Regions from separate parts of the Sphingomonas sp. Leaf5 genome, predicted to be linked through region 3. Evidence: predicted binding sites of a transcription regulator. Region 3 holds the regulator's gene; each other region holds the start of a gene.
The links. The regulator LexA, encoded in region 3, represses DNA repair genes until DNA is damaged. The targets are predictions, from matches to a motif close to GTTCCNCNCTTGTTCT.

Region 1 (9,963 bases), on a different contig from region 3:
CGCGCGGAGACGCGCAGGGTTCCGCGAGCGGAAGCCTCATGACTCGACTTCGACCGCGCCACGAACGTCGCCCCGGACTTGATCCGGGGCCCCGCTTCTATTTCTTGCGTGGCCCGGACCTTTGCCGACATTCCCGGCCTGTACCCCGGCGAAGGCCGGGGCTTGGTTGGGCGACATCTGTACGCTACCGAAAAGCCTTCCCAACTGGACCCCGGCTTCCGCCGGGGTACGGGTCAGATTTGGCTCCGTCGGTCCTTCCCAAGTGGTATCATCTAGTCCGCAGCGAAGAAGCAGCCACCTCGCGCGCGCGCCCCTCCTAATCTCCCGCCACAGCTCCCATCGTCACGACATCACACGCCACCCAACAAGACCGTAACCCCCTCCGCGTCTCCGCGCCTCCGCGCGATCTCCTCATCTTCTCTTCGCGCCCTTCGCGCCTTCGCGTGAAACCAAATCACCGTGACACCGGAACCTAACCGACCCGCCCCCGGTTTCGCCGCCGACCAACCCAGGGGGAACTGCCATATGTCCGACACCACCATCAACGATTACCCGCTGCTCGCCCGCCCGCACGTCCATCTCGCCGGTCCCGTCGACCATGCGATGTACGAAAGCTTCCGCAACCAGGTCGTCAACGCCCCGGCCGATGGCCCGCTGGTCGTGTCGATCTCGACGCTCGGCGGCGACCCAGAAGTCGCGCGGGCGATGGGCGATGATATCCGCCTGCTGCGTGACTATACCGGCCGCGAGGCGCTGTTCCTCGGCAAGGTCGCGGTCTATTCCGCCGGCTCGACCTTCATGTCGGCCTTTCCGGTCGACAAGCGGTTCCTGACGCGGGGCACCCGCCTGATGCTGCACGAGCGGCAGATGACCAGCACCATCGAACTGTCCGGCCCGCTCAAAATGCTAGTCGCGACGCTGAAGGCGAAGCTGCACGAGATCGAAACGTCGGTAGAGATCGAGGAAGAAGGTTTCCGCGACATCGTCGCCGGATCGCAGGTGCCGTTCGACGAACTGGTCCAGAAGGCCCCGGCCAACTGGTATATCTGCGCTGAGGAAGCGAAAGCACGCGGACTGGTGCTCGACGTGATCTGATCCGGCGTTTCCCCTCCCTGAAAGGGAGGGGCAGGGGTGGGTTGGCCTGCGAGGGAACGCGAGCGCTCCACAACCGGCCGACCCACCCCCAACCCCTCCCTTTCAGGACGGGGCGCCAGAACCTATCTTGCTGGTACTCGCCGGCAAAAACCCTCAACATCGGAACGACATGGCCGACAACGACTCCGTCCTTACCGCCGCCCGCGACTGGGCCGGAGCGCCATTGGCACTGGCCACCGTCACCTCGACCTGGGGGTCCGCGCCCCGCCCGCGCGGCAGCCACATGCTGGTGCATGAGGACGGCCGGTTCGAAGGATCGGTGTCGGGCGGCTGCGTCGAAAGCGATATCCTCGCCACCGCCGCCGAGGTGGTCGCCGGCGCGCCCTTCGCGGTCAAACGCTATGGCGTGGCCGACGCCGCCGCGTGGGAAGTCGGCCTGCCGTGCGGCGGTGAGATCGAGGTGATGGTCCAGCGCGTCGACGCGGAACACTTCGACCCCGCCCTGTTCGACGCGATCGTATCGGCCAATGCCGCGGGACAGGCGATCGCCCTGACCACCGACCTGACCAGCGGCCGGACGCAGGTCGGGGAGGGCGAGGGCTTCGTCAACCGCTACGACCCGCCACGCCGGTTGCTGATCGTCGGCGCGGTGCAGATCGCGCAGGGGCTGGCCGGGATGGCGCGCGAACTCGGTATCGCCACCACCGTCATCGACCCGCGCGCGCGGTTCCTGACCGAAGAACGCTTTCCCGGCGTCACGCTCGACGATCGCTGGCCCGACGAGGCACTGGCCGCCCTCAAGCCCGATGCCGCCACCGCCGTCGTGACGCTCAGCCACGACGTCAAGATCGACGACCCGGCCTTGATCGAGGCGCTACGGTCGCCCGCCGCCTATGTCGGTGCGCTGGGGTCGCGGCGCAGCCATGCCGCCCGGCTCGAACGCCTTGCCGCCGCCGGCTTCGCGCCGGCCGACCTCGACCGGATCGACGGCCCGGTCGGACTGGATATCGGCGCGATCGGCCCGTCCGAAATCGCGCTGTCGATCGCCGCGGCGATGGTCAGGAGTTTCCATGCACGCTGAAGATACCGCGCTGATCCTGCTCGCCGCCGGTCGCTCGCGCCGCTTCGGCGACGCCGACAAGCTGGCGCAACCGTTTCTGCACAAGCCGGTCGCCTTCCACGTCGTGACGGCGCTGGAGGCGATCCCGTTCCTTGCGCGCATCGCGGTAATCGACGGGACGAAACTCGATTTCGCGTCGCGCGGGTTCGACGTCATCGTCAACGACGATCCCGGTGCCGGCATGTCGCGTTCGGTGCAACTCGGCCTGCGCGCCGCGCGGGCGGCGGGGGCGAAGGGCGTAGTGATCGCGCTGGCCGACATGCCGCGCATCACCGCCGCCCATGTCTATCGCCTGCTCGACACCGCACAGGGCGACGATGCGGTCGTCGCATCGAGCGACGGCACCAAACCCTGCCCGCCGGCCGTGTTCGGACGGGGGCGCTTCGATTTCCTCGAATCGCTGGAGGGCGATGCCGGTGCGCGCGATCTGGTCCGCGCCGGCCGCCACGTCATCACCACCCCCGCCGAACTGATCGATATCGACACCCCCGAAGACCTCGACCGCCTGCGCGCCATCGCCGAGGCCCCCGAGCAGCATGACGCGATCACGTTGCCGCAGCTCCAGCCATGGCATCGACCGCGCTTGGAATGATTTTCCTACAGGGCGGTGAAGCGATAGGCCCGGCCGGATCGGGTTCACGCGAAGGCGCGAAGACGCAAAGAGAAGAAGGTTAGTTTTCGCGCGGAGACGCGGAGACGCAGAGAGGTCGAACATGCCGCGACAGCGGATCGCTACTCTTATCGAGCAGGGGAAGGGCTCCGCCGGGAATGCTGCAGCCGCCAGCTCCCAACCCTCCGCGTCACCGCGCGAAAACGATCTTCTTCGCGTCTCCGCGCCTTCGCGTGAACCAAATTCCGAACCCGAACCAAATACGCGGCAAGTGTGACCTTTGTGACCTTTGGCGTCAGGCCATCGCCGCCTGCGCCCCCTTGAGGTCCTCGACGAACCGCGCAAACTCTTCCTCCGCCTGCACTTTATCCGGTAACCGCAGCAGATAGCTCGGATGCACCGTGATCCACGCCGAGCTGCCGTCGGCCAACGTCAGCACCCGCCCGCGCTCACGCGATATCGTCACCGTCTTGCCGGTCAGCGACCGTGCCGCCGTCGCGCCCAGCGCCACCGTCATGCGCGGACGCAGGATGCCGCGCTCCTGTTCGATCCACCACCGGCAGGCATCGATCTCGCCCACGCCCGGCTTGGCATGGATGCGCCGCTTGCCGCGCGGTTCGAACTTGAAATGCTTGACGGCGTTGGTGACATAGACGCGCGACCGGTCGATCTCCGCCTGGGCCATCGCCCGGTCGAATACCTGCCCCGCCGGCCCGACGAACGGTCGCCCGGCCAAATCCTCCTGATCGCCCGGCTGTTCGCCGACCACCATCATCGCGGCATCGACCGGCCCTTCGCCGAACACCGTCTGCGTGGCGGGCTGCCATAGCGGGCAGCGCTGGCATCCCGCCGCCTCATCGCGAAGGGCAGCCCATGCCGCCACACTGTTGCCGCCGGGTGCTGCTCGTGCCGTCTCGATCATCGCCGCCTCGCGTGCCTGTGCCCCCGCGATCAACGCCGGGACCAGCGCGGTTTCGGGCATGTTCTTCCAATATTTGCGCGGCATCTCCTTCATCATCGCGCCCTTCTTCAGCCGCGCGGGATTGAAGATCGATGCGTAATAGGTCTTCCAGACTTCCTCGACCGGATCGCCGGTCGGTGCATCCGCCTTGGTCGCGCCCGGCCCCTGCGTCAGCGTCTCACCGTCCCAATGCACCGAAATCTCCGGCGTCAGGATCGACCAGCGCATCGCCGCGAAGCGGTCGACGAAGAAGCGCGCATTATGGCGGACGATATGATGTTCCGGCTCGAACCAAGCGACGAAGCGGGTGTCGTCGGCGTCCGCCATCTCGCGAAACCGCAGGAACGCGCGCATCTTGTGGATGTCGCGCCGGACCGCCTTCGCCATTTCCTCCAGCCGCCGCATCGCCGGATCGGCCTTGTCGTCAATCAGCCGCGGTTCGGCGATCAGGCGGGTGAGCATCGCATAGAGCAGCGCGAACCGCGCCGGGTCGGCATGCATCGCCACCGTCCGCGCCAGATCGATGAACGCGCGCGGGACACGGGGGGCGGGGGCGCTGCCGTCGACGATCGCCTCGTCGCCGAACAGGTCGGTGGGCAGGTCGCCGACCTGCCACACCACCTCCGACGGTGCGACACGCTGGGCGGCGAGCGACCGGGCGGCGTCGCGCCACCCGTCGAAATCATCCGCCGCCGCCAGCGCCGCAACGCGCATCAGTCGCGATCGTCGCCCGCTTCCGACGACTCGGCTATCTCGAGTTCCCTGGGCTTGCGCTCCTCGAACACGGTCGCGATCCGCGCTTCCTCGTCGTCGCTCAATTCCTTTGCGGCGGCGGGAAACATCTCTTCCTCTTCCTCGTCGATATGATGTTCGTAGCGGTGCCGCATTTCGGCGAAACGCTGGTTCCATTCGTTGCCGGCCGGATCGAGCTTGGAAATCTCGCCGAGATAATCGTCGATTTCCTTATGCTCCGACACCGAATGCCGCGCCTCGTCGCGCAGGTCGGGATTGGCGAGCATCGTCGCGTACAGCGCCTCCTCTTCGGCCGCGGCATGGGCCGATACCTCGACGCGGAACTCCTCGAACAAGGCGGCGCGTTCGTCACCGCTCGCGGCGTCGATCCGCTGGAGCAGGTCGCGGTGCCGGTCGTGATCGGCCTTCAGATCGGCATAGATGCGGGCGTCGGCCATGGGGATTTCCTTCGGATGGTTCGACCAGACCAACGGCGACCATCGGCGGAGGTTTCTCTTGCGAGCGGTTTTCACTGCCTGCACCGGGAGGACGAAGACTATGCGAACAATTCCAGCTGATCGGTCTTCTTCGGGGCCACCACCGGCCGCAATTCGGCGCGGTCGGCCAGCACCACCGGCCGCCAGTCATCGGCGATGATGAACGGGCGGAGCTTGGCGACCGACACCGTCAGCCGCGAGATATCGGCCAGCGACAGCCGCCGCCACCGCCGCGCGGTCAGGATCGCGCCCACCGCCTTCACCCCCAGCCCCGGCACGCGCAGCAGCATTTCGCGCGGTGCCCGATTCACATCGACCGGAAAGCGGTCGCGGAACTTCAACGCCCACGCCAGCTTGGGATCGATGTCGAGCGGCAGCATCCCCGTCGCATCGTCGGCGGCGGCACGCACTTCGTCGGGGCGATAGTCGTAGAAGCGCATCAGCCAGTCCGACTGGTACAGCCGATGTTCGCGCATCAATGGTGGACGTTGCAGCGGCAGGACGGCCGATGCCTCCGGGATCGGGCTGAACGCCGAATAATAGACGCGGCGCAGCGCGAACCGGTCGTACAGCGTCGCCGCTTTGCCGACGATGTCGCGGTCGGTCGCGGCATCCGCCCCGACGATCATCTGCGTCGATTGTCCGGCTGGCGCGAATTTCGGCGCGGACTTGTAGCGTTTGCGCGCATCGCGACCGTCGGCAATCGCATGGGCGACGTCCTTCATCGCCCCCTCGATCTGCGGGGCGGACTTTTCGGGGGCCAGCCGCTTCAATCCGCCGACCGTCGGCAGCTCGACATTGATCGACACCCGGTCGGCATGGACCCCGGCCAGACGGACCAGCTCGGGATCGGCATCGGGAATGGTCTTCAGGTGGATATAGCCGCGAAAGTCGTGATCCTCGCGCAGCGACCGTGCGACCTCGACGATCTGCTCCATCGTATAGTTGGACGATCCGATGATCCCCGACGACAGGAACAGCCCCTCGATATAATTGCGCCGGTAGAAGCTGAGCGTCAGCGCGACGACTTCCTGCGCGGTGAAGCGCGCGCGGCGGACGTTCGACGACTTGCGATTGATGCAATAATGACAGTCGAAGATACAGCTGTTGGTCAGCAGGATCTTCAGCAGCGAGATACAGCGACCATCGGGCGCATAGGCGTGACAGATGCCCATGCCCTCGGTCGACCCGATGCCCTTGCCGTCGCGCGAATTGCGCTTGGCGGTGCCCGACGATGCGCACGACGCATCATATTTGGCGGCGTCGGCCAGGATCGCCAGTTTCTGCCGGGTATCAAGTTGCGCCATCCGTTCAATATATGTTCTGGAGCGTCCGCGACCAAGGGGTAATCCGCCGGGCGCTTACGCCAATGCCGACCGCCGCGCGATCACACGAAAAAACCGCGACGATCGGACTGGGCTGACCAATCTTGCGCACTGGCAAGGTCGATCGCACTGCCCTAGGTTCGTTGGCGAAACCCGTATCCGGGTTCGCAAAGCGGGGAGGGTAGCAATTTGCTGATGACACAGACGATGCGGTGGTTCGGGCCGTCCGACCCCGTGACGCTGGCCGCCATTCGCCAGGCGGGGGCGACCGGGGTCGTCACCGCGCTGCACGACATTCCCAACGGATCCGTCTGGCCGCGCGAAGCGATCGCCGCGCGCCGGGCGATGATCGCGGATGCCGGCCTTGGCTGGAGCGTGGTGGAAAGCCTGCCGGTCCATGACGACCTGAAGACGCGCGGCCCCGGCTGGGACCGGTATATCGACGCTTATCGCCAGAGCCTGACCCATTTGGCGGCGGAAGGCATCACCGTCGTCACCTATAATTTCATGCCCTTGCTCGACTGGACGCGCACCGACCTGGCGTGGCCGCTGCCCGATGGTGCGCGGGCGCTGCGCTTCGAATGGGAAGCGGTCGCGGCATATGACATCCATATTCTGCAACGCCCCGGTGCCGCGCAGGACTATCGGCCGGCACTGGTCGATGCCGCCGCGCGGCGGTTCGCGGCGATGGACGATGCGGCGCGCCGCGCGCTGGAGGCGACGATCCTCGCCGGCCTGCCGGGGGCGGAGGAAAGCTTCACCTCGGCGCAATTCCGCGACGCCATCGCCGGCTATGCCGGAATCGATGCCGGCGTGCTGCGCGACAATCTGATCGCGTTTCTCAAGGCCGTGTGTCCGCATGCCGACCAGCTCGGCATCCGGCTGGTCGTCCATCCCGACGATCCGCCGTTCCCGATCTTCGGCCTGCCCCGCGTCGTCAGCACCGAACGCGATGTCGCGGCGCTGTTCGATGCGGTACCCAATGCCTCGAACGGTCTGTGCCTGTGTACCGGATCGTTCGGGGTGCGCGCCGACAACGACCTGCCCGGCATGGTCCGGCGCCTCGGCGAGCGCATCGGTTTCCTTCATCTGCGTTCGGTCGATCGCGAAGGCGGCGACAGCGCGTTTCACGAGGCCGAGCATCTGCGCGGTGATGCCGATATGGCTGCCGTGGTCGCGGCGGTGCATCACGTGTCGCGCCGCGAAGGGCGCAGCATCCCGATGCGCCCCGATCACGGTCACCAGATGCTCGACGATCTCGGACGCCGGACCAATCCGGGCTATTCGCTGCTCGGGCGGATGCGGGGGCTGGCGGAGTTGCGCGGGCTGGAACTGGGCATCGCCCATGCCGCCGCCGGCTGAGCGCCGCCTATTGTAACCGGCGGACGGCTATGGGATCGGTCGTGGTAATGCAGCAGCGCGGCGAAAATCTCCATCAGCGGGTCTCGACCGCCATCGCCGCGATCAAGGTCGAGGTGCTGCGCCGGGCGCGGACCGGGATCGCGACGCAGCGCGGGCTGGTCGCACGGCAGCTCCGCGTCTGACGCCGGTGACCGGTCCGCCTGCCGGCACCACCATCGCCGATGTTGCCGCGCGCGCGGGGGTGTCGATCCGCACCGTGTCGCGGGTGCTCAACCGGTCGCCGCTGGTCAATGCCGCCACCCGCGAAGCGGTCGAGGCGGTGATCGCCGGGCTGAACTTCCGCCCCAGTGCGCGCGCGCGCGGGTTGGCGACTGGGCGCTCCTATCTGCTCGGGCTGGTGCATAACGATCGCAACGCACTGGTGCTCGATCCCCTGCAACGCGGCATGGTCGGCACGGCGGCGGCGCGTGGCTATGAACTGGTCGTCCATCCGGTCGTCGTCGCAGGCGATCCGGCGGCCGACGTCCTCGATTTCGTGCGCCGCTCGCGGGTCGATGGCGTGGTCGTCGTGCCGCCGGTGTCGGGACTGGCCGGGCTGGCCGATGCGCTGGCCGGTGTCCCGGCGGTGGCGTTATCCTCGGTCGCGCTGTCGGGGTATGACGCGGTGCTGGTGTCCGACGAACGCGGCGCGGCACGCACCGTCGCCGACCATCTGGTCGCGCTCGGCCATCGCCGCATCGCGCTGTTGTCCGGCCCGGCATCGGCCCATTCGGCCTGCGAACGGCGGGCGGGGTTCGTCGACGGCCTCGCCGCGCACGGCATCGCGCTGTCGGGCGAGGTGGAGGGCGATTACGGCTTCGACGCCGGGGTGGCGGCGGCGCAGGCGTTGCTCGCCGCCCGGCCACGCCCGACCGCGATCTTCGCGGCGAACGACGTGATGGCGGCGGCGGTGCTGAAGGTCGCGGCAGGCATGGCCGTGTCGGTGCCGGGCGACCTGTCGGTGATCGGCTTCGACGGCAGCATCCTTGCGCGGATGCTGACCCCGGCGTTGACCACCGTCCATCGCCCGATCGCCGACATGGCCGGTGCGGTGACCGAACGGCTGATCGACCGGATCGAAGGCATCGCCACCGATGCCGCACTCACCGCCACGCTGTCGCTCAGGATCGGGGGGTCATGCGGTCCGGTCCGCGACGGATGAGGTCGAGGAACCGGACCGCCGCGCGATATTCGGCCGCGCGGACCGCGCGGGTTTCGGCGGCCAGCGCATCCTCGCCCCATTGCTCGGCCTGCCAATCCTCATCGACATGCGCCGCCGTCCATGCCGTATCGGCATCGATCGCCCGCTCGGCCAGCGCCAGCCCGAGCAGCAGCGAGCCGGTCAGGCCGATGATCGGCGACAGCGGTGCCAGCACCCATGGCGACAATGCCACCACCGCCTCGCGCAACCGCGCCAGCGTGCGCGGCGGCTGTTCGACCGGCATCACCCCGTCGGTGACGACGAAGGTCACGTCGAACCGTGCGCGCGCCCAGTCGAGCACCGGGTTCCAAGCCGCTGCCTGTCGTTCGGCCAGCGGCTCCTCACCGCGATAGCAGAGCAGGTCGCTGCCCCCATAGACCGCCAGTCCGCCGGCAAAGCCCGCCGGATCGGCCGCGACCCGTTCGATCGCGCCGTTGGCGAGGCCGGTCAGCGGCATTGCGCGTGGATCGACCGTCTCGCCGACATCGCTCCATTCCTGCGCGATCGCCGCCGCCAGTTCCGGATAGGGCACCACCAGCGGCAATCGCCCCGGCGTCCGCACCGGCCGTCCGTCGAGCGCGATCTCGCCTCCGGGCGAAACCGCGACGGTCTTCCAGAACCGCCTCACCGGCTGCGCCATTTCGCGGCCAGCCCGCGCGGCACCACCGCCATCGCGTACAGCGCCGACAACACGATCGCGACGCCCAGCACGCGCATGCCGGTATCGGGTGCCCGCGCCAGCACGATCACCCCGAACACCGCCCCCATCGCGGTGACGATGCGGATGACGACCAGCGTCAGCCAGCGATTGCGCGCGACAGGATCAGGAGTCATGGCAGGTCCAGCAGGGCGGGGAGGAGCGACGCATCGTCGCACAGCCGGTCGGCCCCGGCGGCGGTCAGTTCGTGCGGCGGATGATAGCCCCACTCGACGCCGATCGCCCGCACGCCGGCCGTCCGTGCCATCGCCATGTCGTACCCGGTGTCGCCGATCATCACGGTCGTTTCCGGGGCGGCGCCGA
Region 2 (9,963 bases), on a different contig from region 3:
CGCTCGCTCCAATTCGCCCGCCACAGGCTTTCGCCCCCCGCCATCGTCGTTTCCGTATCGATATGCTCGGCGGGCAATTCGCCGACGAAGCGCGACGGCAGCGAGGAATTCCACTGGCCATAGATGCGGCGATTGGCGGCATGGAACACAACGGCCAGCCGCCGAGCGCGGGTGATCGCGACATAGGCGAGGCGGCGTTCCTCCTCCAACGACGCGGTGCCACCCTCATCGAGCGAGCGTTGTGACGGGAACAATCCTTCCTCCCAGCCTACGCAAAACACCGTGTCGAATTCCAGCCCCTTGGCGGCGTGGATGGTCATGATCGTGACCTTCGGCTCTTCCGCCGACGCCTCGTTGTCCATGACCAGCGACACGTGTTCTAGGAACGCGCCGAGCGACTCATATTCCTCCATCGCCCGGACCAGTTCGGTCAGGTTTTCCAGCCGCCCGGCCGCTTCCGCCGTCTTTTCCGCCTGATACATCGCGGTATAGCCGCTTTCGTCGAGCAACTGCCGCGCCAGCTCGGCATGGGGCAGGCCCTGCGCCATGTCGCGCCAGCGAGCGAAGTCGCCGACCAGCCGCCCGAGCGACTTGCGCGCGGCCCCGGTCAATTCGTCGGTATCGAGGATGCGCGCGGCGGCAGTCATCAACGACGATCCCGTCGCGCGGGCGTATCGATGGATCGTCTGCACCGCCTTGTCGCCCAGACCCCGTTTGGGCACGTTGACGATCCGTTCGAACGCGAGGTCGTCGGAAGGCTGGTTGACGACGCGCAGATAGGCGAGCGCATCGCGGATTTCGGCGCGTTCGTAGAAGCGGAACCCGCCGACGATGCGATACGGCATGCCGATGCCGATGAAGCGTTCCTCGAACTCGCGCGTCTGGTGCTGCGCGCGGACGAGGATCGCACAGTCGTCGAGCGTCTTGCCCGCCCGCTGCACCTGTTCGATCGTGTCGCCGACGCGGCGGGCCTCCTCGGGACCGTCCCACACGCCGATGACGCGGACCTTCTCGCCGACATCGCATTCGGTCCACAGCGTTTTACCCAGCCGTCCGCCATTATGCGCGATCACGCCCGATGCCGCGCCGAGGATATGGGGCGTCGACCGGTAATTCTGTTCGAGGCGGACGATCTTCGCGCCGGGAAAGTCGCGTTCGAAACGCAGGATATTCTCGACCTGCGCGCCCCGCCACGAATAGATCGACTGGTCGTCGTCGCCGACGCAGCACAAATTGCGCCGTTCCTGCGCCAGCAACCGCAGCCACAGATACTGGACACTGTTGGTGTCCTGATATTCGTCGACCATGATGTAGCGGAACCGCTGCTGATACTGCGCCAGCACTTCGCGGTCGGTGCGCAGGATCGTCAGCACGTGCAGCAACAGGTCGCCGAAATCGCAGGCGTTCACCGCCTTCAACCGGTCCTGATATTGCTGATACATCTCGCCGCCGCGGCCATTGGCGAAGCGTTCGCTTTCCCCCGCATCGACATCGGCGGGGGTCATCCCCTTGTTCTTCCATCCGTCGATCAGCCCGGCAAGGCTCCGCGCTGGCCACCTTTTCTCATCGAGATCGGCGGCAAGGATCAGCTGTTTCAGCAGGCGCAACTGATCGTCGGTATCGAGGATGGTGAAATTGGATTGCAGCCCGACCAGTTCGGCATGCCGCCGCAGCATCTTCGCGCCGATCGCGTGGAACGTGCCCAGCCACGGCATCCCCTCGACCAGATCGCCGACCAGCCGCCCGACGCGCTCGCGCATCTCCTTCGCCGCCTTGTTGGTGAAGGTCACCGACAGGATTTCGGATGGATAGGCTTTGCGCGTATACAGGAGATGCGCCAGCCGCGCGGTCAGCGCCGCCGTCTTGCCGGTACCCGCACCCGCCAGCACCAGCACCGGGCCGTCGGTGGTCAGCACCGCGTCACGCTGCGGTTCGTTCAGCCCGCGCAGATAGGGCGGATCGGCAGGGGTAGGGGCAAGCGACATCGTCGAACAGGTAGGGAACGAAGCGTAAAGCGACAAGCAAGGAAATTGTTTCGGAGCCGTCATCGTCCTGCCATCGCCGCTTCGCTGCGTTGCAATAATCGCGCAGTACCAGCGCGGTGCCGGTAGACGGCGGCACCCGAACCGCGGGCGACCGCCGCTGCGACGGGCACCGATTTCGCAGGAGCTACCATCATGAACATCCGTATCATCGCCCTTGCGGCGACCGCTTTCGCGTGCCTGTCGTCGGCCGCGAACGCCGAAGTGCGTGAGCCGGTGTCGGTCCATGTGTCCTATGCCGGGCTGGACCTGACCAAGATCGAACATCGTCGCGTCCTCGACGCCCGCATCGACCGTGCCGCAACGACGGCCTGCCGTTCGGGCGCGTCCGGCCTGCGCCGCTACGCCGACGAAAACCGCTGCCGTGCCGAAATGCGCCGGGACGGCCAGGTTCAGGTCGCACAGCTCCAGCCGGTGGCGGTCGCCAGCGTCAAGTAAGCACGGACGGTACGACGGAAGCAACGCACCTCTGCCGGGGCAGGGGTGCGTTTGCCGTTCGTGGCGATAGTTGCGTCGTAGCGGGCGTCAACGAAACCTTCTTGCGCCCCGGCGGCAACCCGCTAGGCGGGCGCATGGCCCAACCACATCCCATGCGCGCCCATCGCCGTATCCTAATCGCCAGCCTGATCGGCACCTCGGTCGAATTCTACGACTTCTATATCTATGCCACCGCCGCGACGTTGGTGTTCGGGTCGCTGTTCTTTCCACTCGAAAGCACGTCGGCACAGTTGATGGCGAGCTACCTGTCGATCGGCCTCGCTTTCATCGCCCGGCCGCTCGGCGCGGTGGTGTTCGGCCATTTCGGCGACCGGTTGGGCCGGAAATCGACGCTGGTCGCGTCGTTGATGCTGATGGGCGGCTCGACGCTGCTGATCGCGTTCCTGCCGACCTATGCGCAAGTCGGCTGGGTCGCGCCGCTGCTGCTCTGCACCTTGCGGTTCGCGCAGGGGCTGGGGCTGGGTGGCGAATGGGGCGGGGCGGCGTTGCTCGCCGTGGAGAATGCGCCGCCGGGCTGGCGCGGTCGGTTCGGCATGGTGCCGCAACTGGGCGCGCCGGTCGGCTTCATCGCCGCCAACGGGTTGTTCCTGCTGCTGGGGCTGACCCTGTCGGAGGCGGATTTTCTCGCCTGGGGCTGGCGGCTGCCGTTCCTGTTCAGCGTCGCGCTGGTCGGGCTGGGGCTCTGGGTGCGGGTAAAGCTGACCGAAACCCCCGCCTTCGCTAAGGCGCTGGCGCACGAAGCGCCGCCGAGCGTGCCGATCGCCGAACTGGCGGGCAGTCATTTGCGGGCGACGCTGGCCGGGACCTTCGGGGTCGTCGCATGCTTCGCGCTCTATTACATCGCGACGACCTTCGTGCTGGGATATGGCACGAACACGCTCGGCTATACTCGCGGCGCGTTCCTGCAAACCCAATTGATCGCGATCCTGTTCATGGCCGCCGGCATCGCGCTGGCGGGCTGGCTGTCCGACCGGTCGACCCCGGCGCGGGTGCTGGCGGGCGGGTGCATCGGCGTCGTCGTCGCCGGTGGTCTGCTAGGGCCGATGGTCGGGGCGGGGTCGCTGTTTGTCATCGGCGCATGGCTCTCGTTCGCGCTGCTGATGATGGGGTTCGTCTACGGCCCGCTCGGCGCATGGTTGCCGGCGCTGTTCCCGGCGCGGGTCCGCTACACGGGTGCGTCGATGGGCTTCAACGTCGGCGGCGTGATCGGTGGCGGCCTGACCCCCAGCATCGCGCAGGCGCTGTCGATCGATTACGGCCTGTGGTCGGTCGGCGTGGTGCTGGCCGGGGCGGGGGTGGCGAGCCTGATCGGGCTGGCACTGGTTCCGCGCGACCGCTAGAGCGGTTTTCGACCATGTTGCACCATCGTCATCGCCCTGCGGGCGACCGCTACGCGGCGGGCTGCTTCCAGTCCGTGGCAGCGTTGCTCGTCGGTCACGATGCTTTCGCATCGTGCCCTCCCTCGCGCCTTGCCAAGAACCGAAATCGCCACCGTGACGATGATCCAACCTGATCGAAAAACGCTCTAAGCGTTATTCGGCGGTGTTGGCCCACGCGCTGACCGGATCGGGCACCGGCAGGATGCGGTTGCGACCGGCGCGCTTGGCATCATAGGTAGCGCGATCGGCGCGTTCGAGCAGACGGTCGAGATCGTCGTCGGCCGACAATTCCGCCAGTCCGGCACTGATCGTGATCGCCGGCAGGTGGCTGGCAATTTCGGGCAGCGTCGCGCGCACCGACTGTGCGCCCAGCCACGCCCCGCGCAACGTCGTCCGGTCGAGCAGCGCAACGAATTCCTCGCCCCCCAGCCGCGCGATCGCCGCCGATCGCGGCAGGCGGTCGACCAGCAGCCGGGCAAAGGCACGCAGCACCGCATCGCCGGTGGCGTGCCCGTACTGATCGTTGACCCGTTTGAAATGGTCGAGGTCGAACAGGATCGCCGCCAAGGGCTGGTCCCCGGTGCGCGCGTCGGCGATCATCGCCTTCGCCCGCCGGTCGAACCCGCGCCGGTTCGCGATCCCGGTCAGCGGGTCGGTCTCCGCCTCCGCGATCGACCGGCCCAGCGCGGTCTGCACGACCAGCAACAGCGTCAGCAGCCCGACGGACACGATCAGCATCCCGCCGATCGATTGCGAGAACAGTGCATAGCTGCTCGCGGCATATTCCTTTGCCGACGCCCCCGATCCGAACAGCACGGCGAACAGCGGCTTGATCAGGAAATGCAGCGTCATCAATCCGGTGGCGATGCCGAGCGCCAGCCACAATCGCCCACGCCGCCGCCGGACCGCATCGACCGCCAGCGCCGTCGCCAGCGCCGACCCGATCGCGAACGGGGCCTGATAGGCAAATTCATACCAAAGTTCGTTGCGCGGTCCGTTCCAGATCGCGGCGCGTACCCCGATCCCGAACAGCACCAGCAGCGCCGCCCACCGCCATGGCCGCCGTCGCCCCGCCATCGCTGCCATCCCCAATGGCAACAACGCGATACTGCACAGGAACGAGCCATAGCTCAACAGCATGAACGGCGTGGTGAACGGCGTCAGCCGCACGCCGATCTCGCTGATCGGCGTCAGCCCGCCGATCAGATAGGTCAGCACGAACCACGTCACATGACGCTGTCCGGGATAGGACAGGCGGATGATCGCAAAGGCGACTGCGAACAGCCCCGCGACCACGGCATTGACGATCAGAGCGTAGAGCGCGCTGTCCATCGATCCGTTTCCATTCGTTCCGCCATGGCTTCGACCTAGCGAAGCTTCACCGCTAAAAGGTTAATCGTCACTCGGTTTCGTCGGCCAGCCGCAACAGGGTGATCCGCGCCTTGCCATAGACGCGCTCGGCATCGACGGTGAAGCGCGGCAGATCGAGCACCTCGGCCTTCGCGGTCTCGATGCTGACCCAGGTCGCCGGCCCGATCCAGCCGAGCCGCGCCAGCTTGTCCGCCGCCACCGCGCCAGCGCCGCTGCCATAAGGCGGATCCATCATCACGATGTCGAGCGGACGCGGCGCCGGTCCCAGCGCCAGCACCGACGTTGCCCGCACGTCGCCGCCCGCCGCGTCCAGCTTGGTCAGATTGGCACGCAGCGCATCCAGCGCGGCGCGGTCCTGTTCGACGAACAGGCAGGTCGCGGCACCGCGCGACAATGCCTCGATCCCCAGCGCGCCCGATCCGGCGAACAGGTCGGCGACCGCCAGTTCGTCGAAGCTGCCGACCCGGCTGGCCAGCATCGAAAACAATGCCTCGCGTGTGCGATCGGCGGTAGGACGGGTGGCGTCCCCCTTGGGCGCGACGATCGGCCGACCGCGCCACAGCCCCGAAATGACTCGCATCAGCGCTTGCCCCCGCCGGGACGGCCACCGCCCTTCGGCTTGCCCTTGACCGGTTTGGTCGTTGGCGTGGCCTTGGCCCAGCCGGTCGGCTTGCGTTTCGGCCGCTCGACGAAGCTTGCCCGGTCGACATCGGACGCCTGTTCGCGCGTCATCCGCTTTTCGACCGGACCGCGCGGGCCTTCGGTCGTGCGTTCGACCTGCGGCCGGCGCGCGACCCCGTCATAGCCCGGCCGTTCGGCATGGGCCGAGGCGCGGCGGGTGCGCGCATTGTCAGGCCGATCGCCATAGGCGCGGCGGTCGCCCAGCCCCGGTTGCCGCCGCTCGGCAGGCGTCTGCCCGGCCTGCGCCAGCGGATCGAAGCCGTCGCGGCGGTCGACCGGCCGCTCGGTGGCATGGGTGCGGGGGCCGACGCGACGCGCATCGGCGCGCTGCGGACGGTCGCCAAAGCCGGGCCGATCGCCGCCGCCCTGCGGTCGCGCGCCGAAGCTCCGGCGTTCGCCATCGCCCTGTGGCCGTGCGCCGAAGCTGCGTCGTTCGCCATCGGCCTGCGGTCGTGCGCCGAAGCTGCGTCGTTCGCCATCGGCCTGCGGTCGTGCGCCGAAGCTGCGCCGCTCACCATCGCCCTGCGGCCGTGCGCCGAAGCTGCGTCGTTCGCCATCGGCCTGCGGCCGTGCGCCGAAGCTGCGCCGCTCGCCATCGCCCTGCGGCCGCGCGCCGAAGCTGCGCCGTTCGCCATCGCCCTGTGGTCGCGCCCCGAAGCTGCGCCGCTCGCCATCGCCCTGCGGCCGCGCGTCGAAGCTGCGCCGCTCGCCATCGCCCTGTGGTCGCGCCCCGAAACTGTGCCGCTCGCCATCACCCTGCGGGCGTGCGCCGAAGCTGCGCCGCTCACCGTCGCCCTGCGCCCGGTTCGGACCGTCGCGATCGGGACGGCGACCGCTGAAGCCCGAACGCTGCCCGTCCCGCTCGGTGCGCGGACGGCGTTCGTCGAAGCGCGACGTCGCGACCGGTTCGGGACGCGGCAGCGGCGTCGCGCGCCTCCACGCCTTGAGCGCCGCCGGATCGGCGCCTTCCGGCGCAGGCTTGCTGGTCGGCTTGTTGGTCAGCGTCTTGCGGAACGCGACCAGTTCATGCTGCTTGATTTCGTCGACCTCCCCCTCTGGCAGGTCTTCGAGATAGAAGGGGCCATAGCGGGTACGGATCAGGCGCGACACCTTCAGCCCCAGATGTTCGAGAACACGGCGAACCTCGCGGTTCTTGCCCTCGGTCAGCGTCATCTCGATCCACGTATTGGTACCGGTGCGCCGTTCGAGATTGGCGTTGATCGGGCCATAGCGCACCCCCTCGATCTCGATGCCCATCATCAGGTCTTCGAGCTGCTGCTGGCTGATTTCGCCATAGGCGCGCGCGCGATAGGTTCGCTCGACACCCGTAGCGGGCAGTTCCAGACGGCGTTTGAACTCGCCGTCGGTCGTCATCAGCAACAACCCCTCGGTATTCAGATCGAGCCGCCCGACCGGGATCAGCCGCGGCAACCCCTTGGGCAGCCGGTCATAGATCGTCTCGCGCCCGGCACCGTCGCGCTCGGCGGTCAGCGTGCCGGCGGGCTTGTGGAACCGGAACAGCCGGGTCGGTTCAGGGGCGGCGACCGGCGCACCGTCGACGGTCACGCCCTTCAGATTGGGCAGGATGGTCGCGGGCGTTTCGAGGACGACGCCGTCCAGCGCGACGCGCCCGGCGGCGATCATGCGTTCGACATCGCGGCGGGAGGCAACGCCGGCACGCGCCAGCAACTTGGCGATTCGCTGGCCTTCGCGGGGGGATTCGGTCGTGGATTCGGGTGGGGTAACGATGGTCAGGGTTTCCGTTTGCGGCGATGCGACGAAAGTTTCAGCCGAAGCGGTACCTTCGTCGCCTTCGCGAGTTTGTGGGTTCGTATAAGCTGTATGCATCCCGGTGGAAAGCGAGTGGGGCAATGTTGTTCGGGCGCAAGAAGCGGCACATCAACCGGATCCTCGTCGTCGAGGACGAACCCTTGGTCGCGTTCGACACCGAACACTTCCTCGGGGCGTCGGGTTTCGAGATCGCGGCGACGGTCGATACCGTCGCCGGCGCGCTGGCGACGCTACAATCCGGGGTCGACCTCGATCTGGTACTGGTCGACATCAACCTGTCGGACGGCAGCGGGCTGGACGTCGCGCGCGCGGCGCATGAACGCGGCATGCCGGTCCTGTTGGTGACCGGTGCCTGCCCGCTGGACGCCCAGGTATTCGCGGCCGGCTGTCTCGCCAAACCCTACCCGCAAAAGGACCTGCTGAGCGCGATCGAAGCGATCGACGCGGTCATCGGCGGGGCGAAACTGCCGCGGCGCCTGCCGAGCGGGTTCAACCTGTTCCGAACCGCGGCGTAGCTTTCGCCGGCCGATACCTACCCCACACTCCCGCATGGTTCGAGCAGCTTCGAGCCTGTCGAGAAGCATCCGTCGAGAACGTCTGGCCCCAGGCGGTCCAGTCATAGGTCACCCCAGCGGAACCCCGTTCTCGATACGCGCTCTTGACAGGCTCGATCGCTACTCGAACCAAACGGATCGGGTCGGCGGAGGGGTGTAGCCCCCGCCTTGCCGCCATCGCCAACCCCATCTACGGTCGCGCCCCTTCCGGGAGGACTTGAATGACCGAAGCCGCGCCCAAGGGGCTGGCGCTGATCCGTATGGGGCTGGGCAATCGCAAGACGGCGGCGATGTTCGCGTTCGGCCTTGCCGCCGGGCTGCCGTTCACGTTGCTGCTCGGCACGCTCAACGCCTGGCTGGCGGAGGCGAAGATCAACCTCGCCACCATCGGCCTGTTGTCGTGGATCGGGCTGATCGCGGCGTTCAAATTCCTGTGGTCGCCGGTCGTCGACCGGCTGCGCCTGCCGCTGTTCGAACGCTTCGGGCGGCGCAAGTCGTGGCTGCTGCTGTGTCAGGCGGTGCTGGTCGCGACGTTCCTCACCCTGTCGCTCAGCGATCCGGCGGTTGCGATCGGCTGGTTCGCGCTGGTCGCCGTCGTCGGCGCGTTCGCCGCCGCGACGCAGGACACCGTGATCGATGCGTGGCGGATCGACGTCGCCGACGAACGCGCGACGCTCGGCATCCTGTCGTCGATCTATCAGCTTGGCTACCGCCTTGCGACGCTGATCGGCGGGGCGCTGGCGCTGGTGCTGGCCGATGCGATCACATGGCCGATGGTCTATGCGGTGATGGGCCTGTTCATGGCCGCGCTGCTGGTCGCGACGCTGTTCGCCCCCGACACGCCCCGCCCGGTCGTCGAGCAGGCCGTCGAAGGTGCGATCGGCCCCAGCGCCCGCGACAAGCGCACCGGTCTCATCATCGTTGGCCTGTGCTGGGGCTGGGCGATCCTCACCATCGGCGCGTTCATGGTGCGGGTGCTGAACGTCACGCCCGGTGAAACCCCGCCCAGCGTCGGCGATTTCACCCGCCTGACCGGTCCGTGGATCATCGTCATCACCGTCGTCGTGCCCGCGCTGGTTGCGGCATGGCTGAACCGGCAGGCGCAACTGGCCGAATGGCTCGGCTGGAACCGGGACGGGGCGGCGGCACCGACGTCCGGCTTCATCGAACATGGCTATCGCGCGCTGATCCTGCCGCTGTCCGAACTGGTCGGGCGGCTGGGGTTCGGTGCGGTCATCGTGCTGGGGCTAATCCTCAGCTACCGGCTGTGCGATTCGATCTGGGGGCCGTTCGCCTATCCCTTCTATCTGGAGGAACTCCACTACACGAATGCCGAGGTCGCCTTCGCCTCCAAGATCTTCGGCGTCGGCATGACCATCCTCGGCGTGTCGCTGGGTGGCATCCTGTTCGCGGTGCTCGGGCGGATGCCGACGCTGTTGATCGGCGCGATCGTCGCGGCGGCCAGCAACCTGCTCTATGCCGATCTCGCGGCGGGCGCGCCGGTGATCGATGCGGTGGCGGGCGCGACCGGGCTGCTGAACCTCGGCGTCGATGCGCGGATGATGCGGTTGATGGTCGCGATCTCGGGGGAGAATATCGCCGGCGGCTTGGCCGGTGCGGCCTTCGTCGCCTATCTCTCCTCGATCG
Region 3 (9,963 bases):
ACCGACGCCCGCGGCTTCACCGCCACGCAGATCCAGATCGCGCTGACCCGCACCCTGAGCGTGTTGTCGCAGACCGGATCGTTCGGCGGATCGAATGCGTCGGTGCGGTACAGCCGGGATTATTGACGGATCGGGGTGTCGATGCACCCCGATCCACATGACCGGTTCAGGCGCGTTCGGCTTGCCAGTCGGGATCGACATTGCGTTCGCTGGGCGCAGGAATCGCGTTCGATACCGTTCGTAACTCCCGCGCAGGCGGGAGTCCCGATACGTCCGCGTCGCGAATCCAGCCAAACCGTCGGCGTCCGGGGATTCCCGCCTGCGCGGGAAGGACGAAATTTCGTGGTTATCGTTGAAGCTCGATCGGCCCTGGTCGCGGTTTCCTTACGGTAATGGGCGGCGTCCTGTCGATCAGGCACCCTTGGCATGACCGTACCGCCGGGCATCCCAAGTAGCGTTCGATGATGATAGCGTCGGGAGATGGACGCGCACTCACAGGTCGTTGCCCTTCTGCGGGCGGATCCGCTTCGATGGCATCTGCTGGGGGTGGTGCGCACGCTTAACTTGCGAGACGGCTGGATTGCGGCGGGTTTCGTCCGGAACGCAGTATGGGACCATCTTCATGGTCGTGCACCGTCCGCTTCAACGGGCGATGTCGACGTCATCTGGTACGATCCGGCGGTCACCGATCCGGTTCAGGATCGACGCTATGAAGCAGTGTTGCAAGCGGCGGTACCGGGCATCGCATGGTCGGTGAAGAACCAGGCGAGGATGCACCTTCGCAACGGCGATAGACCGTATCGTTCCGCGACCGATGCGATGCGCCATTGGCCGGAAACGGCGACCGCCATCGCCGTTCGCCGCCGGGGCGAAGTGGGTTGTGACGTAGCGGCCCCGTTGGGCCTGGACGACTTGATGCACCTGATCCTTCGACCGACCTCGCGCTTTCTCGATGAAAAACGCGCTGTGTACGACGGACGGATCGCATCGAAGCGTTGGATCGAGAATTGGCCCCGGCTACGCCAACAACTCTGAGAGGACCGGTAGCGACGCAGGCATGTTGGACGGCGAGCTTGCAACCAACCGACAATGCGTGTGTCAGCCTCCCGACCCTACGCTGCCCGGCGAGCTTGCCGCATGCCACCAGCCAGCGCCGCCATCATCGCCGACCGCAACGGCTTGGCCTTCAGGTCCATATTATAGGGACAGCCCCGCGTGACTTCGCCGTCGGGACGCGGCTCGAATCCCCGCAACCAGCTGTACCGGTCGCTCAATCCCCAGGCGAGGACATCGCCAAGTTGCGGATAGGATAGCATGATGTCTAGATAGGCGCGGGCAAAGTCGGCGACCCCCCGGTCACGCGGGCCGATCGCCGCCGGTAATCCCTTGTCGCGGACGTCGAACTCGGTGATGACCAGCCGATATCCCATCGCGGTGACCCGGTCGAGAAATGCCCGCCATTCGGGTTCGAGCCGCTTGGCGACCGCGCCGGCGTCGGTCGTCGGCTGGAACAGCCCGATATGCGATTGCACGCCCAGCGCATCGACCGGCGTGCCGCGACGGCGAAATTCGGCCAACAGCGCCAGCACGCCGGCGCGGTGTTTGGCGTTGCCGTCCTCCCAGCTCATATAGTCGTTATAGACCAGTTCGGCATGCGGCGCGGCGGCGCGGGCGGTGCGGAATGCATGGTCAAGCACGTTCGCCGTGCCGCCCATCGCCCGCGACAGCGACGTCTCGCGCAAGGTCCCCGTATCGGGATCGACCGCTTCGTTGACCACGTCATAGCTGTCGATCTTGCGGCCATAGCGCTTGGTCACGGTGTCGATATGCTGGTCGAGAATGCGCGCAGCTTCGATCGCCGGGCGCTGGCCGAAGTCGTGGGTGTTCAGCCAAGTGGGGAACCAGCGCGAATAGGCCCAGAACAGCGTATGGCCGCGCAGCGCGAAGCCGTTCGTCGTCGCCCATTCGACCATCGGATCGAACCGGCTGAAATCGAACCGGTCGGCGGCGGGGCGGATTGCCTGCCACTTCATCTGGTTTTCCGGTACCAGCACGTCACAGTCGCGCTTGAGCAACGCGGCATAGGCCGGGTTGGCGAACGATCCCGCATCGGCCCCGGCCGGGCTCCACGCGAAGGCCGACCCGAAACGGCGGTCCTTGCTTGCAGCGGCTCCCTTCAGGGTGTCGCCGGGCGCATCGGCGGCGCGGACGGTAGTCGCGGCGAGGAGCGCAGCGCTGCCCGCCAAGATGCTGCGACGATCGATCATGGTCATGCGACGGCCTTTCCATCGATAGGGGGGTAGTTGGTCAGGATCGGGTGAAGAACGGCGGCTGCCGGCAACAGGCGCAGGCTGCGACGCCGAAGGTCGGTAATGGCCGACCGTTCTGGCCATCCAGCGCGGGCACGGGTCGCCCGGCAAGGTAGGTAGATTGAGGGAAACGTTCCGATGTACGGCCCGTCGCGGCCGGATCGGTCCGACCGCGATTCCCATGCTGCGTATCTCGACCGCGCAGCCGATCGACACGGCGCAGAACGTCACCGCCTTGTGCTAGGGCCTGCATCCACCGGGCCAGCGGGACAAACCGGTGGCGGACGACGCGGTCGGACTTCCCTCGATCGGGCGGATTCAGGAACATGCACTCTCCGGTCCCACGCTCTGGCGGCGTGATAACGCTACCATGATCGGTATGATATGCCGGTGTCAACGCCGTCGGTCGGACAGGAAGCATTGAGGATGCCCGATGCTGAAATGGTCGGCGTGGATCGCGCTTGCCGGTGCGCTATTGCCGCACCGGCGCGGGCCAAAGATGGCTATGATCTGTGGCTGCGGTACCGGCCCTTGCCGACCGTGCAAACGGGAACCGTTGCGATGCAGCCGACGGGGATCGTGCGCGATGAACGCGACCCGACGTTCGACCTTGCCGCCGCGAAACTGGCGCGCGGGCTGTCGGGACTGACTGGGCGCGCGGTTGCCGACGGGAATGTCACCGATGGCGCGATCGTGATTGGAACGGCCAAGTCCGCGCGGATCGCTGGGCTGGGGTTGCCGTTGCAGTCGCTCGGTCGCGAAGGGTTCGTGCTGCGGTCGGTGGCGATCAAAGGCAAACGGACGACGGTAGTCGCGGCGAACCGTTCGATCGGTGTGCTGTATGGCGCGTCCCGGTTGCTGCGGATCGCGCAGATGACCGGCAGCCTGACCGATGTTTCGGTGACCGATCGGCCGAAGCTCGGCCTGCGATTGCTCAACCATTGGGATACTGTCGAGCGTCGCTAATGCCGGGCGGTCGCTGTGGAGCTGACAGAAATTGCCCGGTTTCGCGGACCCGCACTGCGCCGATTTCGCGCGCGCCAACACGTCGATCGGGATTAACGAGACGGTCCTGAACAACGTCAACGTCAGTGCCGATATCCTGAAGCCCGAATTTCCCGGCGAGATCGCAACGCTGGCTGGCGTTTTTTGCCCATGGGGCATCCGGGTCTATGTCTCGCACGGTTTTCGGCACCGATCGAGATCGGGGGGCTGAAGACAGCCGACCCGCTTGACCCGCAGGTCGCGGTGTGGTGGACGGCGAAGGCCGACGAAATCCATACCCGCATTCCCGATTTCGGCGGGTTCCTGATAAAGGCCAATTCCGAGGGGCAGCCGGGGCCGGGCGATTACCAGCGCAGCCATGCCGATGGCGGGATCGTGATGTGGCGGGCGTTCGTCTATGCCCGCGAAAAGCCCAAGGACCGGGCGCAGCAGGCCCATAGGGAGTTCGCGCCGCTGGACGGCACATTCGCGGACAACGTGATCGTGCAGGTCAAGAACGGGCCGATCGATTTTCAGCCGCGCGAGCCATTCGATCCGCTGTTCGGGGCGATGCCGCGTACGCCGCCGAGGATGGAGGTGCATATCGCCAAGGAATATAGGGGGTCCGCCCCGCACCTCGTCTACCTCGGCACGATGTAGCAGGAGATCCTGCGCAGCGACACCTATCGTCCGCGCAAGGGCGTAACAGTCGCCGATGTCCGTGACCGGCCGGTGCGGCCGTGGGCGCTGACGGAAATCGCGGACGTGTCCAATATCGGCACCGATCGCAACTGGTCGGGATCGCAGTTCGATCAGACGAACTGGTATGCGTTCGGGCGACTGGCGTGGAACCCCCATGGCGACGCGCGTGAGATCGCCCGCGACTGTGGCGATGACTTGGGGTGCCGCCGCAGCGGAGCCGATCGTCCCGATGATGATGCGGTCGCACGAGGCGGTCGTGGATTATATGATGCCGCTGGGGCTGAACCACCTGTTCGCGACCGGGCATCATTATGGGCCGGGGCCATGGGTCGACGATCTGGCGGCGGCGGACTGGAACCCCGTCTATTTCCACGAGGCGGACCGGAACGGTCGCCTATTTCGCCGGGGTGTCGGGTCATCCGCTCCCGGACGGGGTGACGTCGCCGCTGCATCCGCTAAGCTATTACAAGGCGATACGGACGCCTTAAGGATGCCTTTGGCACCGGGGAACGGCAAGTAACGACGATGCTCCGCCCCGCGATCGGCGGTGGGCGGGGCGCCAAAGGTCACGAAAGTCACACTCGCACGGGTTTCACAAGCTGTTGCGAACGGTTCTCAGATGGCACACTCCAAGGAAGGTTCGCTCTCACCCTTTCGCGCTTTCGCCGCTCCTCCCCTCTCCCGCCGGGAGAGGGAAGCGGGCCTCAATAGCGGCGTAGCAGGCCAGCGAGCTTGCCCTGTACGCGCACCTGTTCGGGGCGATAGCGCTGCGGGTCGTAGCTGCGATTGGCCGGGTCGAGACGGATCATGCCCCCTTCGCGACGGAAATATTTGAGCGTCGCCTCGCTATCCTCGATCAGCGCCACGACGATTTCGCCGTCGCGCGCGGTTTCGGTGCGGCGGACCAGCGCATAGTCGCCGTCGAGAATACCCGCCTCGACCATCGAATCACCGGCGACCTCGAGCGCATAGTGATCGCCGGCCCCGAGCAGTGCAGCGGGAACGGGCAACGTCGCCTGACCCTCGATCGCCTCGATCGGGACACCGGCGGCGATGCGACCGTGGAGCGGCAATTCGACGACGTCGTTGGCAGGCTGTGGCGCGGGCCGGGGCGCAGCGGCAGGCTTGGCCGCCACCTTCTTCGCCACGGGACGCTCGGGCATCCGCAGCACTTCGAGTGCGCGGGCGCGGTTGGGCAGGCGACGGATGAACTCGCGTTCCTCCAGCGCCGAGATCAGGCGATGCACGCCCGATTTCGACTTGAGATCGAGCGCCTCCTTCATCTCCTCGAACGAAGGGGAGACGCCGGTCGCGCGCAACCGGTCATCGATGAAGCAGATCAGCTCGTGCTGCTTACGCGTCAACATGGGGTTCTCCGTCGGAACAGACGTGGAACCAATAGGAAACGATTTTCTTGCCGTCAAGCGAGTTGCAGGATTTCCGCCGAGTCGCCTGCATCCGCCGCCGGCGCGTGCGGCGGGCGCACGATCAGGCAGTCGGAGCGGGCGAGCGTCCGCAACATCGAACTGTCCTGAATGGCGGCGGTCGATGCCTGCCCGTCGATCTGCGTCGCCCGTAGGTAATCCTGCCGTGGGCCGTTGGCGGGCAGCGGATGGGCCAGCGTGGCACGCGACGTGCGGGGCAGGGGATCAGCAGCACCGGCCAGCCGCGCAACCAGCGGACGGACGAACAACAGCGCGGTGATGTAGGACGACACCGGATTGCCGGGAAGCCCCAGCACCGCCGCGTCGCGGAGCGATCCCGCCAGCATCGGTTTGCCGGGCCGCAGCGCGATCCGCCAGAAATCGAGCGTCCCGCCCGCCGTCGCCAGTGCTGGCCGGACCAGATCATGATCGCCTACCGACGCGCCGCCGGTGGTGACGAGCAGGTCGCATTCCACGCCGGCAAAAGCATCGACCAGCGCCTCCATCCGGTCGGGCAGGATGCCGAGATCGATGCGCTCGACCGGCAGGTCGGCGAGCAGCCCCGCCAGCATCAGCCCGTTGGTTTCGGGCAACTGGTCGTCGCCGAGCGGCTGTCCCGCGGGGACCAGCTCGTCCCCCGTGGCGGCGATGGCAACGCGGACGCGCCGACCGACCGACAGCGTGCCGTGCCCGGCGACTGCGGCCAGTGCGGCGCGGGCGGGGGTAATGCGCTCGCCCGCCGCGATCAGCAGCTCGCCTTCGCGAAAATCGAGGCCGGCGCGACGGACATTGCCGCCCCGGACCGGCCCTTCGCCCGACAGGTGCAGGCGGTCGCCGTCGCGCGTCGCTTCCTCCTGCACCAGCACGCAATCGGTGCCGGTCGGCATCGCCGCGCCGGTGAAGATACGGGTTGCCTGACCTTCAGCGACGCTGCCGGCGAAGGAAGCCCCGGCGGCGCTTTCGCCGATGACGTCCCACGGGCCGGGCAGATCGTCGAAGCGGATCGCATAGCCGTCCATCGCCGATAGCGGGCGCGCCGGCTGAGTCCGGCGCGCGATGATATCGGTCGCGGCGAACCGGCCGATGGTGTCGGCGATGGGGAGGGTTTCGGCGGCGGTGGCGCGACCGAGCGCGAGGACGCGGCCTTGGGCTTCGGCGACGGGGAGGAGGCGCATGGGTCGGCCTTCATATCGTTAGGAGGGGAGTTTCGTTGCTCCGGACTTGATCCGGAGTTTCGCTTTTGTCGAGCGGCGAGAAGGTGGCGGGAGCCGGGATCAAGTCGGGGCTTTTGCGAACGTACTTATTCCTGCCCTTCCGTACCCCCGCGCAGGCGGGGGCCAGCGCCAGACAGAACAACGGCTTACGCTTGGAACCCTGGACCCCCGCCTACGCGGGGGTACGGCAGAGGCGAGGGATCGGTACTTTCGTACAGATCTCCGTCAAGTCCGGAGCGACGTTTGGTGGCGGAAGGGTGGTACTTCAACGCAGGGCAAGCGCAGGCGGGATATCGCGCCCGGTCCCGATCACCCCCGCTCCCAGTCTCCGGACTTGCCACCCTGCTTTTCCAGCACGCAGATCCCCTCGATTACCATCGTCTTGTCGATTGCCTTCGCCATGTCATAGATGGTTAGCAATGCGGTGGAAGCTGCTGTCAATGCTTCCATTTCCACGCCGGTCTTGCCATCGGTCGCGGCGGTTGCGTGCACGCGAATCGCGGTTTGCTCGAACGCGAATTCGATCGACGCTCTGGTCAACGGCAGGGGGTGACAGAGCGGAATCAGGTCGCTGGTGCGCTTGGCGGCCATGATGCCGGCGACACGGGCTACGGCGAGGACGTCGCCCTTCTTGACCAGCCCGTCGCGGATTGCGACCAGTGCTTCGGGTGACATGGTGATGCGACCGGTGGCGATGGCGACGCGCTGCGTCACTGCCTTGCCGCCGACATCGACCATGTGCGCGCTGCCATCGGCGTCCAGATGGGTGAGGCTCATCCGATCATCGCGCGGGTCGCCGCCTCGACATCGTGATGGCGCATCAGCGCCTCGCCGATCAGGAAGCAGCGGACACCGTGTTCGGCCATCGCGTCGAGATCGGCGCGCGTGCTGAGTCCGCTCTCAGCAACGAAGGTGCAGCCCGCCGGGGCGTGATCGACCAGTTCATAGGTTCGATCAAAACTTACCGAGAAGTCTTTGAGATTACGGTTATTTACCCCGATCAGACGCGATCGGAGGGCGAGTGCCCGCTCCAGTTCGGCGCGGTCGTGGACCTCGACCAGCACGTCCATGTCGCGTTCGATCGCCGCTGCCTCGATCTCGGTCATCTGTGCATCGGACAGTGCGGCGACGATGATGAGGATCGCGTCGGCCCCAAGCGCGCGCGCCTCGGCCACCTGCCACGGATCGACGTTGAAGTCCTTGCGCAGGACCGGGAGCTCGCAGGCGGCGCGGGCGGCGACCAGATAGTCGTCGGCACCCTGAAAATAGTCGATATCGGTCAGCACGGACAGGCAGGCCGCGCCACCGGCCTGATAGGCGCGGGCATGGGCCGGCGGATCGAAATCGGGGCGGATCAATCCCTTGGACGGGCTGGCTTTCTTGATCTCGGCGATCAGCGCGTGACCGGGTTTGGCGTCGAGCGCGGCGCGGAAGCCGCGTGGCGGGGTGCGTTCGCTGGCGCGGGCGTCGAGATCGGCGATGCTGGCGCGGGCGCTGCGGGCGGCGACCTCGCTCCGTTTGGTGGCGAGGATGGTGTCGAGCATCGTCATGCGTAGGCGATCCATTGGTCGAGCAAGCGGTCGGCCGCGCCGCTATCGATGGTGTCGGCGGCGCGTTCGGCTCCGTCGCGAAGGTCGGTGGCGGCGTCGGCAACAAGCAGCGCCGCGGCGGCGTTCAGCAAGACTGCGTCGCGATACGCGCTCTTCTCGCCCTTCAGCAGTGCGCGCAGCGCGGCGGCGTTATGCGCCGCGTCGCCACCCCGGATCGCGCTGATCGGATGGCGGGGCAGGCCGGCGTCTTCGGGGACGATGCGGTCGGCCATGGTCATGCCAACGGGAACGACGATGGTCGGACCGGCACCGGAAATTTCGTCCAGCCCTTCCTCCCCCGACACGATCAGCGCGGTTTCGGCACCGAGCAGCTCCATCGCTTCGGCATAGACCGCCGCATAGTCGGGGCGGGCGATGCCGATCAGCTGGCGGGTGGTGCGGGCCGGATTGGCGAGCGGCCCCATCAGGTTGAAGATGGTGCGACGGCCGATGCGCTGGCGGATCGGGGTGATGCGACGCATCGCCGGATGGTGGTTCGCGGCGAAGAGGAAGGCGATGCCGATATCGCGCAGGCTGGATTCGGCCATCGCACCGGCCAGCGTCATGTCGAGCCCGAGCGCTTCGAGCGTGTCGGCGGCCCCGGCCTTGCTGGACGCGGCGCGGTTGCCGTGCTTGGCGACGGGTACGCCGGACGCCGCGACGACGAGGCTGACGGCGGTCGAGACGTTGAGCGTGTGGTGGCCGTCGCCGCCGGTGCCGCAGACGTCGATCGCGTTGGCGACGGGGGCGATCGGAATCATCCGTTCGCGCAGCGCGCGGGCGGCTTCGGCGATCTCGATGCTGGTTTCGCCGCGGATGGCGAGGTCGGTCAGGAAGGTGGCGATGGCATCGTCGCCGACCGTGCCGTCGAGGATCGCGGCGAACGCCTCCGCCGCGCTCTGGTGGCTGAGCGGTGTCGACGGATCGGGGAGCAGGGAGGTGACGGTCATGCGGGCATCGTTGCCGGCAGGCCGGCATGTTTCAGGAAGTTGGCGAGCATCGCGTGACCATGTTCGGTGGCGATGCTTTCGGGGTGGAACTGTACGCCGTGGATCGGCAGTTCGCGGTGGCGCAGCCCCATGACGCTGGCGTCGGACGCGGTCGCGTTGACGGCGAGGCAGTCGGGAATCTCGGTAACGATCAGCGAGTGATAGCGGGTGGCGGTGAAGGGCGAGGGCAATCCTTCGAACACGCCGGTGCCGTCATGCTCGACCGGACAGGTCTTGCCATGCATCAACCCGCCGCGCACGACCTTGCCCCCGAAATGCTGGCCGATCGCCTGATGGCCGAGGCAGACGCCGAGCAGGGGCCGGCGCGCTTCGGCGCACGCCGCGACGAGGTCGAGCGAAATGCCCGCTTCGGTCGGGGTGCAGGGGCCGGGCGAGATCAGGAAACCGTGCGCGTTGCTGGCAAGCGCGTCGGCGGCGGTCATCGCGTCGTTGCGCTCGACGCGAACCTCGACACCCAGTTCCATCAGGTAATGGACGAGGTTCCAGGTAAAGCTGTCGTAATTGTCGATGACGAGGATCATGGCACTGCCATAGCGTGTAGCGGCGTGCGTGCAACGCCCCGAACGTGTGGTGCGTTCAGCCTGCGCTCATCCGGGACGGCGGTTATGACCGGGAGCGAGGAGAGCGACGATGACGCGTTGGGTTTTGGCGGGACTGGCATTGGCAATCGCGGGTCCGGCGATCGCGCAGGACGCGCCGGCCGATCCGCCGCAACGGGTGCGCAACGCAAC

Region 1: the regulator LexA is predicted to act here: its motif matches at 6,325-6,340, upstream of ASE50_RS15735 (putative DNA modification/repair radical SAM protein).
Region 2: the regulator LexA is predicted to act here: its motif matches at 1,989-2,004, upstream of ASE50_RS17935 (ATP-dependent helicase).

What each region holds. Positions count from the first base shown of each region.
Region 1 covers NZ_LMJZ01000023.1:56,794-66,756, reverse strand. Annotated here, with positions in the region: gene ASE50_RS15760 (ATP-dependent Clp protease proteolytic subunit) at 526-1,095, shown strand; gene ASE50_RS15755 (XdhC family protein) at 1,265-2,176, shown strand; gene ASE50_RS15750 (NTP transferase domain-containing protein) at 2,166-2,807, shown strand; gene ASE50_RS15745 (UdgX family uracil-DNA binding protein) at 3,121-4,500, opposite strand; gene ASE50_RS15740 (hemerythrin domain-containing protein) at 4,500-4,976, opposite strand; gene ASE50_RS15735 (putative DNA modification/repair radical SAM protein) at 5,075-6,322, opposite strand; gene uxuA (mannonate dehydratase) at 6,536-7,702, shown strand; gene ASE50_RS18875 (hypothetical protein) at 7,744-7,884, shown strand; gene ASE50_RS15725 (LacI family DNA-binding transcriptional regulator) at 7,890-8,903, shown strand; gene ASE50_RS15720 (ATP12 family chaperone protein) at 8,863-9,570, opposite strand; gene ASE50_RS15715 (hypothetical protein) at 9,567-9,776, opposite strand; gene ASE50_RS15710 (HAD-IA family hydrolase) at 9,773-9,963, opposite strand, start outside.
Region 2 covers NZ_LMJZ01000025.1:155,178-165,140, reverse strand. Annotated here, with positions in the region: gene ASE50_RS17935 (ATP-dependent helicase) at 1-1,985, opposite strand, end outside; gene ASE50_RS17930 (UrcA family protein) at 2,178-2,480, shown strand; gene ASE50_RS17925 (MFS transporter) at 2,633-3,880, shown strand; gene ASE50_RS17920 (sensor domain-containing diguanylate cyclase) at 4,073-5,251, opposite strand; gene rsmD (16S rRNA (guanine(966)-N(2))-methyltransferase RsmD) at 5,319-5,870, opposite strand; gene ASE50_RS19715 (pseudouridine synthase) at 5,870-7,660, opposite strand; gene ASE50_RS17905 (response regulator) at 7,843-8,277, shown strand; gene ASE50_RS17900 (AmpG family muropeptide MFS transporter) at 8,538-9,963, shown strand, end outside.
Region 3 covers NZ_LMJZ01000020.1:21,515-31,477, reverse strand. Annotated here, with positions in the region: gene ASE50_RS12630 (translocation/assembly module TamB domain-containing protein) at 1-126, shown strand, start outside; gene ASE50_RS12625 (nucleotidyltransferase family protein) at 481-1,035, shown strand; gene ASE50_RS12620 (endo-1,4-beta-xylanase) at 1,113-2,273, opposite strand; gene ASE50_RS19270 (alpha-glucuronidase family glycosyl hydrolase) at 2,694-3,275, shown strand; partial or broken gene ASE50_RS19260 (hypothetical protein) at 3,307-3,953, shown strand; partial or broken gene ASE50_RS19755 (hypothetical protein) at 4,026-4,139, shown strand; gene ASE50_RS19255 (hypothetical protein) at 4,186-4,515, shown strand; gene lexA (transcriptional repressor LexA) at 4,700-5,362, opposite strand; gene ASE50_RS12595 (molybdopterin molybdotransferase MoeA) at 5,416-6,594, opposite strand; gene moaC (cyclic pyranopterin monophosphate synthase MoaC) at 6,943-7,410, opposite strand; gene trpC (indole-3-glycerol phosphate synthase TrpC) at 7,407-8,183, opposite strand; gene trpD (anthranilate phosphoribosyltransferase) at 8,180-9,172, opposite strand; gene ASE50_RS12575 (anthranilate synthase component II) at 9,169-9,753, opposite strand; gene ASE50_RS12570 (hypothetical protein) at 9,863-9,963, shown strand, end outside.